DNA from 4 places in the Janthinobacterium lyxosi genome. Region 4 is predicted to be linked to each of the others. Evidence: predicted binding sites of a transcription regulator. Region 4 holds the regulator's gene; each other region holds the start of a gene.
What was found. The regulator FNR, encoded in region 4, switches genes on or off when oxygen is low (the NO sensors DNR and NnrR bind a similar motif). The targets are predictions, from matches to a motif close to TTGATNNNNATCAA.

Region 1: the regulator FNR is predicted to act here: its motif matches at 1,696-1,709, upstream of ubiU (ubiquinone anaerobic biosynthesis protein UbiU).
Region 2: the regulator FNR is predicted to act here: its motif matches at 2,314-2,327, upstream of ACQ4WP_RS13245 (universal stress protein).
Region 3: the regulator FNR is predicted to act here: its motif matches at 2,324-2,337, upstream of ACQ4WP_RS28165 (universal stress protein).

Annotation. Positions count from the first base shown of each region.
Region 1 is NZ_JBNYXM010000005.1:14,870-19,080, forward strand. It holds gene ACQ4WP_RS06170 (ribonucleoside triphosphate reductase) at 1-1,077, opposite strand, end outside; gene ACQ4WP_RS06175 (hypothetical protein) at 1,196-1,612, opposite strand; gene ubiU (ubiquinone anaerobic biosynthesis protein UbiU) at 1,773-2,810, shown strand; gene ubiV (ubiquinone anaerobic biosynthesis protein UbiV) at 2,952-3,848, shown strand; gene ubiT (ubiquinone anaerobic biosynthesis accessory factor UbiT) at 3,869-4,211, shown strand, end outside.
Region 2 is NZ_JBNYXM010000010.1:196,804-201,014, forward strand. It holds gene ACQ4WP_RS13225 (Imm10 family immunity protein) at 1-297, opposite strand, end outside; gene ACQ4WP_RS13230 (GNAT family N-acetyltransferase) at 444-860, shown strand; gene ACQ4WP_RS13235 (M56 family metallopeptidase) at 868-1,614, shown strand; gene ACQ4WP_RS13240 (hypothetical protein) at 1,681-2,181, shown strand; gene ACQ4WP_RS13245 (universal stress protein) at 2,492-3,328, shown strand; gene ACQ4WP_RS13250 (NADP-dependent malic enzyme) at 3,387-4,211, opposite strand, start outside.
Region 3 is NZ_JBNYXM010000053.1:13,532-17,742, reverse strand. It holds gene ACQ4WP_RS28175 (enoyl-CoA hydratase) at 97-873, opposite strand; gene ACQ4WP_RS28170 (MFS transporter) at 953-2,254, shown strand; gene ACQ4WP_RS28165 (universal stress protein) at 2,392-2,829, shown strand; gene mltA (murein transglycosylase A) at 2,870-4,138, opposite strand; gene ACQ4WP_RS28155 (hypothetical protein) at 4,149-4,211, shown strand, end outside.
Region 4 is NZ_JBNYXM010000001.1:362,138-366,348, forward strand. It holds gene ACQ4WP_RS01720 (response regulator) at 1-1,293, opposite strand, end outside; gene fnr (fumarate/nitrate reduction transcriptional regulator Fnr) at 1,533-2,291, shown strand; gene ACQ4WP_RS01730 (FixH family protein) at 2,295-2,819, opposite strand; gene ccoG (cytochrome c oxidase accessory protein CcoG) at 2,874-4,211, opposite strand, start outside.

The DNA of each region.
Region 1 (4,211 bases), on a different contig from region 4:
GTGGCGCTTGATTTCCAGGCTGATTTTGCCCAGTTCCAGCAGGCGGTCCAGGTCGGCCAGCAGCGCTGCTTCGTCGCCGCGCCATAGGTGGCCCAGGCGCGCGCAGTTGATGGTGACCACGCCCAGGGAACCCGTCTGCTCGGCGGAACCGAACAGGCCATTGCCCCGTTTCAGCAGTTCGCGCAAGTCCAGTTGCAAGCGGCAGCACATGGAGCGGATCATGTTCGGCTTGAGTTCTGAATTGATGAAATTCTGGAAGTAGGGCAGGCCGTAGCGGGCTGTCATCTCGAACAGGCGTTCCGCATTTTCGCTATGCCAGTCGAAATCCTCGGTGATGTTATAGGTGGGAATGGGGAAGGTGAAGACGCGGCCCTTGGCGTCGCCCGCCATCATGATCTCGATATACGCGCGGTTGATCATGTCCATCTCCGCCTGCAGCTCGCCATAGCTGAAGTCCATCTCCTGGCCGGCGATGACGGGAATCTGCTCGCGCAGGTCGTCCGGGCAGACCCAGTCGAAAGTGAGGTTGGTGAACGGTGTCTGCGTGCCCCAGCGCGATGGCACGTTGAGGTTGAAGATCAGCTCCTGCATGTACTGGCGCACGTCTTCGTAGCGCAGGCTGTCCTTGCGGATGTAGGGCGCCATGTAGGTGTCGAAGGAGCTGAACGCCTGCGCGCCGGCCCACTCGTTTTGCAGGGTGCCGAGGAAATTGACGATCTGGCCGATGGCGCTCGACATGTGTTTCGGCGGACCCGATTCGATCTTGCCCGGCACGCCATTCAAGCCTTCATGCAACAGCGTGCGCAGCGACCAGCCGGCGCAATAGCCGGCCAGCATGTCGAGGTCGTGGATGTGCAGCGCCGCTTCGCGGTGCGCCGCGCCCACTTCCGGTGGATAGACCTGGTCCAGCCAGTAATTGGCGATGACCTTGCCCGAGACATTGAGGATCAGGCCACCCAGGGAATATCCCTGGTTGGCGTTGGCGTTCACGCGCCAGTCGCGCCGTTCCAGGTATTCATTGATGGACGCGGCAACATCGACCTGGCCGCGTGTGGGGGAAACTGCATTCGTCGTCATGAAACCTCCAATAAACACAACATGCGGTGTTTTTATGAAGGTTATCTACTAAATGTAGTGCAGTCAAAGGTGGCGTGCAAGCGATTCGCGTATCCTTGATCCAGGTGAAAAATACACCTCAGCCGGTTTTGTTCCAGCGCGTTTCGCGCAGGATCAGCCAGCTCGCGCAAAAGAACGCGGCGCTGCAGGCGGCGATGCTGGCGACGGAGGCGGGCAGCACGTGGGCCCAGATTTCCAGCGGCGAATAGGTGCTCCAGCTGGCCACGCGCGCATCGAAGGTGGCGTAGTTCGCCAGCAGCCAGTACAGGGCCAGCAGGCCCGTGCAGATGGCGGCCTGACGCAGCAGCGGCAGTTGGCGGCGCGCGAACACGGCCAGCAGGAACAGCAGCAGCACGCCCGGATAGGCGCCCAGCACTTCCGGCGACAGCACGGAGATGGTCCCCGCGTCATAGCCATCGGCCGGGCCGGCCCACTGCACTTGCAGCGCGGTGAGGAACAGGGTCAAAAGGAAAATCAGCAGCGGTTTGCGGGTCATGGTGGGCAATGAGACAGGAGGAAAGATGGCATTTTACAGCCAGGTCAAGCAAGTTGAAGGTGCGCCAGCCATGCATGCATTCCTTCACCTGCGTCAACGACTGGGCAGCATGGGCGGGGCTATAGTCTGCACCCTGAGCCGATACAGGACTGTGAACATCATGATGCTTGAATCAACTACCGCCACTCGCGTGGCCGGACCGCTGGAACTGGTATGCCCCGCTGGCAGCCTGCCTGCCCTGAAAGCGGCCGTCGACAATGGCGCCGACACCGTTTACCTGGGCTTTCGCGACGCCACCAATGCGCGCAATTTCGCCGGCCTCAATTTTGACGAGAAGGCCATCGCTGAGGGCGTGCGCTATGCCCACCAGTACGGACGCAAGGTGCTGCTGGCGCTGAACACCTATCCGCAGCCGCACAATTGGGCCGTGTGGCGCAGCGCCATCGACCGCGCCGCCGCGGCGGGCATCGACGCCATGATCGTGGCCGATCCGGGCCTGATGGCCTACGCGGCCCAGCACCAGCCGCAGCTGCGCCTGCACCTGTCCGTGCAGGGCTCGGCCACGAATTATGAAGCCATCAACTTCTATCACGAGCACTTCGGCATCGCCCGCGCCGTGCTGCCGCGCGTGCTGTCGATGGCGCAGGTGGAGCAATTGATAGCCAAGACGGAAGTCGAGATCGAAGTGTTCGGTTTCGGCAGCCTGTGCGTGATGGTCGAAGGGCGCTGCGCGCTGTCGTCGTATGCGACGGGCGAGGCGCCGAACACCCACGGCGTGTGCTCGCCGGCCAAGGCCGTGCGCTGGCTGGAAACGCCGAACGGTCTGGAGTCGCGCCTGAACGGCGTGCTGATCGACCGCTACGCGCCCGGCGAAAACGCCAGCTATCCCACCCTGTGCAAGGGGCGTTTTGAAGTCAATGACGAAGAGTATTACGCCATCGAGGAGCCGGCCAGCCTGAATACCCTGGCGTTGCTGCCGCAACTGATCGCCATGGGCGTGCGTGCCGTGAAAATCGAAGGGCGCCAGCGCAGTCCCGCCTACGTGGCGCAGGTCACGCGCGTGTGGCGCGAAGCGATCGACGCCTGCCGCGAAGGCAATCCGCGTTACGCCGTCAAACCGGGCTGGATGGCGGCCATGGACAAGCTGGCCGAAGGCCAGCAGCACACGCTCGGTGCCTACCACCGCTCCTGGAAATAGCAAAACCTGCTGCGCGTCCCGGGGCGCGGCCTGCGATGCTCGCTACCTCGGCGGCCCCGTGCTCTAGCACAGCTGCGCTTCTCGGCCTCGCCGCGAGCCGCTTGCTACGTTTTTGTAACTTAAAAAAATACTGGAAAAGGCATGTTAAAACTATCTTTGGGTCCTCTGCTGTACTACTGGCCGCGCGCCACTGTCTTCGAGTTTTACCAGCAGATCGCCGGCACCGCCGTCGATATCGTGTATCTGGGCGAAACCGTGTGCTCGCGCCGGCATGAGTTGCGCCTGGCCGACTGGCTCGATATCGCCGACATGCTGGTCGCCGCCGGCAAGGAAGTGGTGCTGTCGACGCAGGCGCTGATCGAGGCGGGCGCCGAATTGGCGACCCTGCGCCGCATCACGGGCAATGGCCGCTATACGGTCGAGGCCAACGACATGGGCGCCGTGCACTGCATGGAAAAGGGCGCGCCCTTTGTCGCCGGCCCCCACCTGAACCTGTTCAATGGCCCCAGCCTGCAACTGCTGGCGCGCCTGGGTGCGCGGCGCTGGGTGATGCCGCTGGAAATGGGGCAGGCAGCGCTGGCCGAGATGCAGCGCCAGAAACCGGAAGGGCTGGAGACGGAAGTGTTCGCCTATGGCCGCATGCCGCTGGCGTTTTCCGCGCGCTGCTTCACGGCGCGCAACCGCAACCTGCCGAAGGACGACTGCGGCTACAGCTGCCTGGAAGAGCCGGACGGCCTGCTGCTGCGCACGCGCGACGAAGTGCCGTTCCTGGTACTGAATGGCACGCAGACGCAGTCGGCCCTGGTCTACAACCTGGTGCGCGAACTCGACGCCATGCGCGACATGGGCGTGGCGGTGGCGCGCATCAGCCCGCAGGCCATGCATACGGAACAAGTCATCGCCATCTTCGACCGCGCCCGCCGCGGCCAGGTCAGCGGCGTTGGCGCTCAGGCCCAGCTGGCGGCCTGCCAGCCGGCCGGCGCCTGCGACGGCTACTGGCACGGCCAGCCCGGCATGGAACAGCACGCCGCTCATTGAACGCATCGAAAGGAAGCACCATGCAAGATCAACTGGAAAGATTGCCCATCCCGGCCAAGCCCGCCATGTCGTACCGGCTGCCCGAACCGTTGGCCGAATTGCTGTCCAAGCTGCCGCCGTATCCCGCCTCCTGGCTATTCGTGCAAGGCCTGAACCGCCTGCTGGCGCCGCAATTGCCCGACGATGTGCGGCGCAGCCTGGAGGGGCGCCGCCTGCGCCTGCGCTTGCTCGATGCGGGCATCGCCTTCGATTTCGAGTGGCAGGGCACGGTGTTTGTGGCCGAGCGCTATGTGGACGTGCCGGACCTGTGCATCGCCGCCAGCGTGCATGACCTGATGCTGCTGGCGCGGCGCCAGGAAGATC
Region 2 (4,211 bases), on a different contig from region 4:
GTCGATCTGACCGTCGTCATCCATCTGCATGGCCGCCTCGGCATCCATCTGCACGGACAAGCGGTTCGGATGCAGGATGACGGCGTGCATGTGGCCATACCACGCAAATTCCTGGCCGCCGTATTCGATGTAGGGCTCGTCCATGCCCATGGCCACGTCCTGCTCGTCATACTCGTCGGCGCGCTGCAGCATCAGGTAGACGGGCTCGCCTTTGCCGGCTGGTGCGGCGAGGGTGGTGATCAGGGCGTCGTCTTCATTGATAACGGACAACTCGGTGGCGGTAAATCCTGCGGACATGGCGTGCTTTCAACAAATGTATGGATGTCGCCACCATAGCGCAAAAGACGCCAGGACAGAATACCCGCGACAAATAAAGCGTGTCGCCCCGGAAGCCCAGCGCCGCCTATAATTGCCGCTCCAAACTATTTCTACAGGAGACCGCCTTGACCGCAGCATCGCCCTACACCACCCGCCTGGCCATTCCCGCCATCGCCACCTATCAGGACCTGCGCGTAGCCGCCGGCCTGAGCGCGAAAACCACCGAGGCGGCGGCCAAGGGCTTGCCACACTCGCTGTTTGCCGTGCAAATCCTGCATGGCGACGAGGTGGTGGGCATGGGTCGTATCATCGGCGATGGCGGCTGCTTCTTCCAGGTAGTCGATATCGCCGTGCTGCCGGTCCACCAGGGCAAGGGCCTGGGCAAGCTCATCATGCGCGAAATCCGCCAGTTCATCGATAGCGACGTGCCGGAAAGCGCGTATGTCAGCCTGATCGCCGATGGCCAGGCGCAAGACCTGTATGCGCAGTTCGGTTTTCAGCACACGGCGCCCGCCTCGGTCGGCATGGCGCTGAAACGCTAGGCGTCCGATGCCGGCCTGGCTGCTATCCACCATGGCGCTGGCGCTGCTGCTGTCGGCCGGCGCCTGGCGCGCCGAGCGCGTGCTGCAGCGGCGCGGGCGCACGACGCGCTGGCTGTGGCTGGCGGCCATGGCCGCGTCCGTGCTGCTACCGCTACCATGGCTGCCGGGCGTGCTGGCGGTCATGCCGGCAGAACAGTCGCAGCTGAAACTGGGCTGGTTTGTCTTGTCGTCGGGCATGCTGCTGCTGTTGGCGCTGCGCAGCGTCTGGCTGCTATCGCACCAGCGCCGCTGGCAAAAATCATCGTTGCTGGGCACGCCCGTATTCCTCAGCGGCGGCATCGGTCCCTGCGTGGCGGGGCTGCTGCGGCCGCGCATCGTGATGCCCGTCTGGCTGCAACTGATTCCTTCCCAGCAACAGGCGCTGCTGCTGGCGCACGCGCAATGCCGGCTGGCCGCGCGCGACCCGCAGCTGCTGGCCTTGGCCTACGCATTGATCGTGCTCATGCCATGGAACCTGCCCCTGTGGTGGCAGCTGCACCGGCTGCGCTTTGCCATCGAAGTCGATTGCGACGCGCGCATGCTGGCGCAAGGCCACGCGCTGCGCGAGTATGCCATCGTCCTGCGCCGGCACGGCCAGTATTATTCTGGCTTGACGGGCGCCGCGCCCATCGTGCTGAGCGACCCGCTGACGCTGCGGCGCCGGCGCCGGATCATGGCCAGATTTACCCGGGGCCAGGCAGCGAACTTGCTATAGTAGCGGCAACACAGCGCAGCGCGCCTGCGCCCCTCCGGCTCCCCCTTCAGAAATCAGAGAGATACCATGCTTTACCTGCTTGCCATCGTGATCGTCATCGCCCTGCTGTATTACGTCTTCAGCGGCCGCACGCCCGTCAAACCGCTGCACAAGCCGCTCGTCTCGGTGCGCCAGTACGTGCCGGTGATACCTGCGGGCGCGCCCGCGCATCACTGGAGCGATGAGGGGCGCTTTGCGTCGGAAGTGGAAAACGAATCGATGTACCAGCCCGCCATCGCCAAACTGGCCGGCGAGCATGGTCCTGGCAATGCGGAAGAAAAATGCCTGGCCCTGCTCGTCTGCGACGATGCCAATCCGTTCCAGGACAAGGCCATCGCCGTCTTCATCGATGGCCAGCTGGTCGGCTACCTGTCGCACAACGACGCCCTGCGCCTGCGCCGCAACCTGGGCCGCCAGGACCTGGTGGGCCAGCTGACCTCGTGCGACGCCGTCATCCGCGGCGGCGGCCTGTGGAATGGCAAGCGTCTGTCGTATGCCGTGTGGCTGGACTTGCAACCCTACAATTAAGTGAACTCCCGCCACGGCCAGCGTTGTTGCGTCACACAAGGAAGTGCCGACACGATGCTGGCGGCGCCGATGCAGACCACTGGAAGTGGCAAGGAGTTCAATGCCATTATGGCTGGCGGCGGGCCAAGCATTTTGATGCACATCAAATAGATCGTCATTTACTGGCGATGGCCTTGCAGATGGCCATGACCCGTGTTTTTTTGACCCATATCAAGCCCAGCATAAGAAAATCCCCGCCCGGCACGGCAATGCTGGACTTGCCCGTGTTGCCGTTCTAGCCTTGTTGCCATCCTGACTAGCGAATGACAACATGGCTTACAAATCCATCCTGGTTCACGCCGACCTGTCGCGCCATGCGCCGCAGCGCATCGCCATCGCCGCGCGGCTGGCGCACGCGCACCAGGCGCACCTGATCGGCGCAGCGATGACGGGCGTGTCGCGCTTTACCCTGGAAAACAACCGCGGCATGCGCGGCGGCGCCGTGGCGGCGCAGATCAACGCCCTGCACGGGCAGGCGGAGCAGGCGCTGGATCAGTTCGAAACGCTGGCGCGCCAGGCCGGCGCCGTCTCGCTGGAACGGCGCCTGATCGAAGATGACGAGGATGGCGGCATGGCCGTCAGCGCCCGCTACAGCGACTTGACAGTACTCAGCCAGCACGACGACAGCGAGGCGCTGCCAGGCGCCATGAGCGACCTGGTGCCGTATGTGATGCTCAACGCGGCCCGCCCCGTGCTGATCGTGCCGCGCAGCGGCCAGTTTGCGGAAGTCAACAACACCGTGGTGGTGGCCTGGGATGGCAGCATGGAAGCGACGCGCGCCATCGGCCACGCCCTGCCCCTGCTGCGCGCGGCGCGCCTGGTGGTGCTGGCCCTGCTGCACCCGCCGGCCGGCCATGCGCAGCCGGCCCGCCATCCGGGTGCCGACATCGCCGCCTACCTGAGCCGCCACGGCGTGCCCGTCGAGGTGCGCCAAACCATCACTACGGGCGACATCGGCGCAGCGCTGCTGGCCATGGCCGCCGAAGTGCATGCCGGCCTCTTGGTGATGGGCGGCTACGGCCACGCGCGCTTCCGCGAAATCCTGCTGGGCGGCGTGACGGAAACGGTGCTGCGCCAGATGACGGTACCGGTGCTGATGGCGCACTGATATGAAAAAAGCCGCGCTACCCTGGCGGATGACGCGGCTTTTGCTGAGCAGCTAGCGTTTACGCTTTACGTTGCGCCACGGCATCGACGACGCACAGGGCCGTCATGTTGACGATGCGGCGCACGGTGGCCGACGGAGTCAAAATGTGCACAGGCTTGGCGCAGCCGAGCAGGATAGGACCGACCGCGACGCCGTTGCCGGCCGCTACTTTCACCAGATTATAGGCGATGTTGGCCGATTCGATGTTCGGCATGACGAGCAGGTTGGCGTCGTTCTTCAGTGCCGAATGGGGCATGATTTTTTGACGCAGCTTGCTGTCGAGAGCCGTATCGCCGTGCATTTCGCCGTCGATTTCCAGGTCCGGCGCGCGTTCCTTGATGATGGCCAGGGCGGCGCGCATCTTTTGCGCCGAAGCGCTGTCGCTGGAACCGAAGTTCGAGTGCGACAGCAGGGCCGCGCGCGGCGACAGGCCGAAGCGCGTCATTTCCTCGGCGGCCATGATGGTAATCTCGGCCACCTGCTCGGCGTCCGGGTTTTCGTTGACGTGCGTGTCGACCATCACCAACTGGCGTTCAGGCATGATCAGCACGTTCATGGCCGCGTAGACATTGCTGCCGGCGCGCTTGCCCAGCACCTGGTCGATGTATTTCAGGTGCAGCTGGGTGGTGCCGAAGGTGCCGCAGATCATGCCGTCCGCGTCGCCCTTATGGATCATCATCGAACCGATCAGGGTGTGGCGGCGGCGCATTTCCAGTTTAGCGTATTCCTCGGTGACGCCCTTGCGGCTGGTCATGGCGTAATACGTGTTCCAGTAATCGCGATAGCGCTCGTCGAAGTCCGGGTTGATGACGTCGAAATCGGCGCCTTGTTTCAGACGCAGGCC
Region 3 (4,211 bases), on a different contig from region 4:
AGCACAATCGTCAACCTTCTTTTTTACTACCCAGCCCCGGAAGACTGTCCCTTTTGTGCCGCAAACTAGTGCGTCTCATCGGGGAGGCGAATCATATCAAAGACCGTCGAAGTTTGGCAAGCGCTTTTCCAAGAAAGCGTGCATGCCTTCTTTTTGTGCAGGCGTACCGAAGGCGGCCTGGAACAAACGGCGCTCGTAAGCGACGCCATCGGTCAAGGTCGTTTCGAAGGCGCGGTTGACGCAATCCTTGATCATCATGGCAACCGAGGTCGGCATGGCGGCGATGGTCTTCGCGGCAGTCAGCGTTTCTTCCAGAAGTTTATCGGCTGGCACCACGCGCGACACCAGGCCGATGCGTTCCGCCTCGGCAGCGTCGATGGTGCGCGCCGTCAGCAGCAAATCCATGGCCTTGGCTTTGCCAATGGCGCGCGGCAGGCGCTGCGTACCGCCCGCGCCTGGCGTGACGCCAACCTTGATTTCCGGCTGGCCGAATTTGGCGCTGTCGGCGGCGATCAGGAAATCGCACATCATGGCCAGTTCGCAGCCGCCACCGAGCGCGTAGCCAGCCACCGCGCCCACCACCGGTTTGCGTACGCGCAAGATATGCTCCCAGTTGCGACTGATATAACCCTGGGTAAAGGTATCGGGATAAGTGTAATCAGCCATGGCGGCGATATCGGCGCCGGCGGCAAACGCTTTTTCGCTGCCCGTGAGCACGATACAGCCGATATTGTCATCCGCGTCGAACTTCAGCAGGGCGTCGCCCAGCTCATTCATCATGTTGTCGTTCAAGGCATTCAAGGCCTTCGGGCGATTCAGGCGGATGATCGCCACTTTGTCCTGGATATCGATGATCAAGTCTTCGTATTGCATATGGTCTCCTCTGGATGAACACGGTATCGACGATTGTAGCGGCTAACGGCAGCGGCGCGACAGGTGCGCTGCTATTATTGTGAGCCCGATCACCTTTATCGAGCAGCGTATTTTCTCCTCCTTCTGTCAGTACTGCACCCACTACCTGCGCGGCGACGGCAGCGCCGCCAGCGTCAATTTCCGCCGCCTGTGGTTCAGCAATGGCCTCAATTGCTTCGGCGCCCAGATCACCTCGCTGGCCCTGCCCCTGTGCGCGGTACTCTTGCTGCATGCCACGCCGGAACAGATGGGGGTGCTCGTCGCCCTGCAAGCGCTGCCGTTCGCCCTCTTCGGCTTGCCCGTCGGCGTTTTGCTGGACAGGCGCAGCAAGCACCCGATCATGCTGTTCAGCGAAAGCATGTCCGGCCTGGCCCTGGCCAGCGTGGCCGTCGCCTACTGGTGCGGCGTGCTGTCGATGCCGTGGTTATATATAGTGGGATTCATCATCGGCACGGGCTTTGTCGTGGGCGGCGGCGCCGAACAGGTTTTCCTGACCTTCCTCGTGGGGCGCGACGGCTTGATCGATGCGCAATCAAAATTTGCCGCTACCGAATCGGCTTCGCGCCTGATCGGCCCCGGCCTGGCCGGCGTGCTGGTGCAAGCCTTGTCGGCGCCCGTCGCCATCCTGTGCACGGCTTGCGGCTATCTGATTTCCGTCTTCAATTTGCGCGCCATGAGCGTACGCGATCCGCGTCCCGCACCATCCGACAAGCACGCCTTGCGCGACATCGCCGACGGCTTGCTGTTTGTCTGGCGTGAACCGCTGCTGCGCGCGCTGGCCTGGGGCGCCGGCATCTGGCACTTCCTGTTTTACGCCAGCATGGCCTTGACGGTGCTGTTCGCCACGCGCGACCTGGGCATGAGCCCTGGCGTGCTGGGCATGACGCAGATGCTGGGCGGCGCCGGCGTGCTGCTCAGCGCCTTCATCGTCAAGCCATTGACGAAGCGCTACGGCGCCGGCCGCACCATCCTGATCGGACTGGCGTCCACCTCGGTGTGCTTTGCCATGACGCCCACCATCCCCGCCGCGCTATTCGGCAGCGCGGCAGCCAGCGCCGTGGCTTATGCCGTGCTGATGTTCTTTTTCGATTGCGGCGTGATGCTGTTTTTTATTCCCTACCTGGGCCTGCGCCAGAAAGTCACGCCCGACCCCATGCTGGGCCGCATGACATCGACCATGCGCTTCCTGACGGTGGCGACGGCGCCGCTGGGCGCCCTGGCCGCCGGCTGGATAGCGGAACACTTTGGCGTGCGCAACGGCCTGGCCTGCATCGCGGCAGGCAGTATCTTGTTGACCGTCGCCATGGTGTGGGGCACGCCGCTGCGTAGCGTGCGCACCTGAAGCAATGAACGGGCATACACTGCTGAAAGATTGCCTTGGCGACACTATTCATGCCAAAGCTTGCGAGGTTTGATTTACATCAAGGTTTTAGTTGATGTAAATCCATAAGCTGTCTTACATCACTTGAGGAGCACGCTATGTTTAACACCATCTTATTTCCCACCGACGGCTCGCCGTTGTCCGACAAAGCCGCGGAGACCGCCCTCGCCTTCGCCCAATTGAACAAAGCCAAGCTGGTCGCCATCAGCGTGGTGCAGCCCTTCCCGTTCTCGCCGATGGCCGATGGTGGCATCGTGCTCGACGCCGGTTTGTACGAGCAACAAATGCAGGAAGCATCGCAACGCGCTGTCGACAAGATCGGCGAAGCGGCGCGCGCCGTCGGCGTGCCCTTCGAAGGCGTGGTCGCCGTCTCGCCCAGCCCGCACGACGAAATCGTCAATGCGGCGCAAACCTACCATTGCGACATCATCCTGATGGCTTCGCATGGCCGCAAGGGCTTGAACAAGCTGTTCGTGGGCAGCGAAACGCAAAAAGTGCTGGCGCATACCCATTTACCTGTCATGGTCTTGCGCTAACCTTACGCTAGCGCAATCCCCGCCCGGCGCCGCGAGACATTCAGCGCGCCGGCGCCTGCTTCGGCAGCAACACCCACACGGCACCGCTCTGCTTCATGCGGCCCGCATTCTCGGCCGCTTCCGCGCCAAAGCCAAAGAAGTAATCGACACGGATGGGCCCGCGAATGGCGCCGCCCGTATCCTGCGCCATCACCAGGCGCTGCATGGGAATTTCGCTATTGGCTTGCGTGGTAGACAGAAATACGGGCGCACCCAGCGGCAGGAAGCGCGAATCGATGGCCACCGAGCGCTGCGGCGTCAGCGGCACGCCCAGCGCACCCTTCGGTCCCACTTTCGGGTCGGGCAAGCGCTCTTCCTTGAAGAAGACATAGCTGGGATTGGCGTTGAACAATTCATCCTTGCGCGTGGGATGGCCGGCGATCCACGCCTTGATGCCCTGCGCGGACGCCTGACTCAGGGTCAGCTCGCCCTTGTCGACCAGGTAGCGGCCGATCGATTTGTATGGATGGCCGTTTTGATCCGCGTATGCCACGCGCACGGTTTCCTGCGTATCGGTCAGCTGCACGCGCCCGGAACCCTGCACTTGCAGGAAGAAGGCCTCGACTTCGTCACCCACCCACAGCAATTCCTTGCCCGTGACGGCCGTGGCACGCTCGATGTCGGCGCGGGTCGCATACGGGATCACCTTCTTGCCCACCAGCCTGCCCCGCAAACGCATGTTTTTCAGTTCCGGATACACGCCAGCCAGATCAACGGACACGAGATCGTCAGGCACCTTGTACAGCGGCGTCTGGTATGGACCACCACGCTTGCGCGCGCCGTGCAGCAGTGGCTCATAGTAGCCGGTGACGAGGCCCGTGTGATCGCCATCGGCAGTGATGACTTGATTGGGCACAAAGAAAGTCTCGAAGAACAGGCGGATGGCCTTGTCGCTGTCGGCATTCACCTGGCGCGCAATCGTGCACGACTCCTTCCAGTCCGGCCGCTTGACCAGCACGCCGCATGAAGCCATGAACGCTGGCCAGGCGGCGCGCATGTCATCGCGGGCCCAGCCAGGCAAGGCGGCAAACTTGGCGGGCACGAAGGTGGGGGCAGCCGCATCCGTGACATCCCTGGCGTCGGCCGGCTTGGCCGGCACCGGCTTGACGACGGTCGGAGCGATGGCCGGCGCCTTACCAGTCGCGGTGACCGGCTCTGCCGGCGGCGTGGTACAGGCGGAAAGCGCAAGCGCGACGGCGCCGACTGAAACGGGTAGACTACCGCGTGTCAACAGACGGCGGGTAAATACTAAGCTGCGGGTAAATAACATAGGAGTGCGTATGTGGATCTTGATGATAGAGGCGCTGGTGGCGTTCTTCTTGCTGGCATTTATAGTCTGGTGG
Region 4 (4,211 bases):
CAGCGACTGGCCCGCCACGCGCACCATGGTCAGATACTTGCGCTGTTCCGTGTCGAGCCTGGTATTGCCCAGCAGATACACCATGCCCAGCACGGCATTCAGGGGGGTGCGGATTTCATGGCTCATGTTGGCCACGAAGTCGCTCTTCGCCCGGTTGGCCGCCTCGGCCCGGTCGCGCTCCTGCTCCAGCTCTGCCGCGCGCGATTCGAGCTCCTGCTGCAGGCGGTCGCGTTCGCTCATCAGGCCGTTGAACGCTTCCGTCAGTTCGCCGATTTCGTCGCGCTGCTGCACCGGCACGGGGGTGAAGCGGTTGCCGCTGGTGTGCAGGGCCAGCAGGGTGTCGCGCAGGCGCACCAGCGGCGACAGCAGGCGCACGGTGACCCAGCCCAGCACGGCTGCAGCCAGCAGCGAAGCGAGGATGCTCCACAGTACCAGCCGGTAGAGTACGCCATCGAACGGTTCGAAGGCATCTTCGACGGGCAGCGAGGCGGCCAGCAGCCAGTTCACGGACTTCAGACGCTTGAAGCTGTTGACGGCCGTGATGCCGCGGCTGTTGGTGCTGACCATGCTGCCTTCGCCATCTTCCTTCAGCAACTGGGTGGTCGTCAGGTTGGCGTTCGGCTTGCGCGGCTGCAGCAAACGGCTGGTATCGGGGTGCAGCACGTAGCGCGGCACGGCGCCGCGCGTGAGGATGAAGTAATAGCCGCTCTTGCCGATCTTTTCCGAGCGCAGGCGGCCCAGCAGGTTATCCTTGTACAGGCGCAGCACGCCGATCACCACGCCCACCACCTGGCCATTGGCGGCCAGCACGGGCGCCACCATCTGCACGATGGGCATGCCGCTCGATTTGCCCAGCATCGGCTCGGTGATCATGGGCTGGCGCGTGCGCAAGACGGTCTGGAAATATTCGCGTTCGGCAACGTTGATGCCAGCGCGTCCCGTGACGAGGGGCATGTCGGCCACGACGGCGCCTTGCGCGTCGAGCACCAGCACATCGTCGAACAGCACCAGCATCGAGCGGCGCGCATAGTATTCGCGCAATTGGGCGGGCTGGGTGATCAATTCCGGCGGCTGCTGCCTGGCCGTCAGCGTGACGATCTGCAGCAGCATGCCCAGTTTGTCGTCGAGCTCGGCAGCGGTGCGGGTGATCAGGGACGATTGCTGGCTCAGCAGTACTCGGGTGAAGTCGGCGCGCATGTGCTGCACCTGGATCATGGTGACCAGCGCGATCATGGCGATCGAGGTCAGGCTGGTGGCCAGCGCGACTTTTGCTTTAATGCCGAGAGGCTTCATGATTTCCTTTTCAGTACCGGGCGGCACAGGCGGCAGATAATGCTGTCAGGAATTTTCCTATCAATACATCAACTTGGCAAGCGGCGCCGCGCAAATTGCCTTCCCCGCATGGGCTTTTGACGATGTTGCCATATAATTAAAGTCAGAACGTCGTTTATTCAGCGCAATTGCGGTGAAATTGGCACACGGCAACCGTGTATGCAGTAAACTCGTTATTGCATTTTCTTAAAGGTACCGACATGACTGAAGCGCTACTCACTCCCACCTTGCCCACAGTGAACGTGGAAGCGTTGCGTGCGCGATGCTCGACCTGCAGCATGCATCAATTGTGCCTGCCGATGGGCCTCGATGTGGGCGACATGGACAGGCTGGACCAGATCATCGGCCGCCGCCGCAAGATCGTGCGCGGCGCCTCGCTGTTCCGCATCGGCGACTCGTTCCAGAACCTGTACGCGATCCGCCTGGGGCACTTCAAGACGTACCAGATCAATCCGGGCGGCGAAGAGCAGGTGACGGGTTTCCAGATGGCCGGCGAACTGCTGGGCATGGACGCCATCAGCGCCGACCGTCACCACTGTAATGCGGTGGCGCTGGAAGACAGCGAAGTCTGTGAAATTCCGTTTTCCAGCCTGGAACAATTGCTCGGCAACATGCCGACCCTGTTGCGCCATTTCCACCGCATGATGAGCCAGGAAATCACGCGCGAGCAAAGCGTGATGCTGTTGCTGGGCAATATGCAGGCGACCCAGCGTTTTGCCGCCTTTATCGTCAACCTGGCCTCGCGCTATGAAGCGCGCGGCTATTCGGCCAGCAAATTTCAGCTGCGCATGTCGCGCGAGGAAATCGGCAACTACCTGGGGCTGACCATCGAGAGCGTCAGCCGTTTATTGTCGAAATTCAAGAAGGAAGGCTGGCTGCGCGTCTCCAACCGCGAGATCGAGATCTTGCAGCCGGCCAAGTTGAAAGCCATTACGGCCGGTACCGACGTCTGTAAATAAGCTTTACAGTTCTGCGTCCGCATGCAGCGCGATGCTGCGTTGCAGCGGCCAGGTCCAGATGCCGGACAGGCGCCACTCGCGTTTGTCGTTTTCCACCAGCACTTGCCAGCGGCTGCGCTCGAGCATCGGCAGCGCTACCGAGAAGTTGCCGGCCGCATCGGGCTGCACCAGCAGCTTGATATCCTTTTCCGGCAAGGTCGCATGCGCCAGATGCAGCTGCAGCGGACCCTGGTAAGCCTTGCCGAAGCTATGCACGGAACCACTGAGGCGCGCTTGCGCCACGTCATACGACAAGCTGGTATCCATCGCCAGGTTGCTGGCGATCGTGTCGCGCTTCAAATCCTGGTTGATCGCCTTGCCCTGCTTGTAATAGTCGCCCACCACCAGCGCATCGGGCTGCGTAAACGCGATATAGCCCATGAAGCTGCCGACGACGACGGACAGGCCGGGGCCGATCATCAGCAGCCATGGCCAGCGATGCTTGTACCACGGTGCAACGGGTGCTTGCAGCTTGAGACTGTCGGACATGATATTTCTCCTGTTTAATCGGCCACTCCCCATCCGGGGACTGGCCTTCCTGCATTAGCGCGGCACGATGAATACCGCGCTTTCACGCACATGCAGCGATGGGTCGTCCAGCGATTGCAATTCGATCGCAATCTTGTTCGAGCCCTTCTCTCCCACGCCGTGCGGCACGCGCAGGCGGATCGGCCAGCCCAGCGTTTCCGTCGGCTGCAACATCACTTCTTCGCGCGTCAGCAAGGTCAGGCCCGGCAAGCCGGAGACGCTGATTTTAAAATGCTGGCTTTGCTCCGAGGTGTTCATGATCTGCAGGCGGTAGACGTTTTCGATCATGCCGTCTTCCACTTCGCGTCCCATCGAACCGCGGTCGCGGATGACGTCCATTTTCAGGGGCGTGCGCAGGGCCAGCGAGGTACACACGGCGATGATGATCAGGCCCAGGATGGAAGTGTAGATCAGCACGCGCGGGCGCATGGCGCGCTGGCGGATCTGCTTCGAATTGAAGTTGTTTTCCATCGCATGGTCGGTACTGTAGCGTATCAGGCCGCGCGGCCGCTCGACCTTGTCCATCACGCTGTTGCAGGCATCGACGCAGGCGGCGCAGCCGATGCATTCATACTGCAGGCCGTTGCGGATATCGATACCGGTCGGACATACCTGCACGCACAAGGTACAGTCGATGCAATCGCCGAGCTTGTCGTTGTTGCCGGCCTTCTTGCTCATGGCGCCACGCGGTTCGCCGCGCTTGGCATCGTAAGTGATGATCAGGGTGTCCTGGTCAAACATGGCGCTCTGGAAGCGCGCGTAGGGGCACATGTATTTGCACACCTGCTCGCGCAGCCAGCCCGCGTTGCCGTAGGTTGCCAGGCTGTAGAACAAGACCCAGAACCATTCCCAGGGACCGAAATTCAAGGTGGTCACCGCCTGCGCCAGTTCCTTGATCGGCGTGAAATAGCCGACAAAGGTAAAGCCCGTCCACAGGGCGATGGCGCCCCATACCAGGTGCTTGGCCGTTTTCTTGAAGGCCTTGCGCACGGAGGGGCCCTGCTTGTCGAGGGCCATGCGCGCGCTGCGCGTGCCTTCGATGCGGCGTTCGACCCACAGGAAGATTTCCGTGTATACCGTTTGCGGGCAAGAGAACCCGCACCACACCCGTCCGGCAATGGCCGTGACGAGGAACAACAAATACGCACAGATGATCAGCAGGGCCGCCAGATAGATGAAATCCTGGGGCCACAGCACGACGCCGAAAATGTAGAACTTGCGCGTGGTCAAATCGAACAGCAGGGCTTGCCTGCCATTCCAGGTCAACCACGGCAAGCCGTAGAACGCCAGCTGGGTAAGCCATACGCATACCCATCGCCAGGTAGCGTAGCGTCCTTTGGCCTCGCGAGGGTA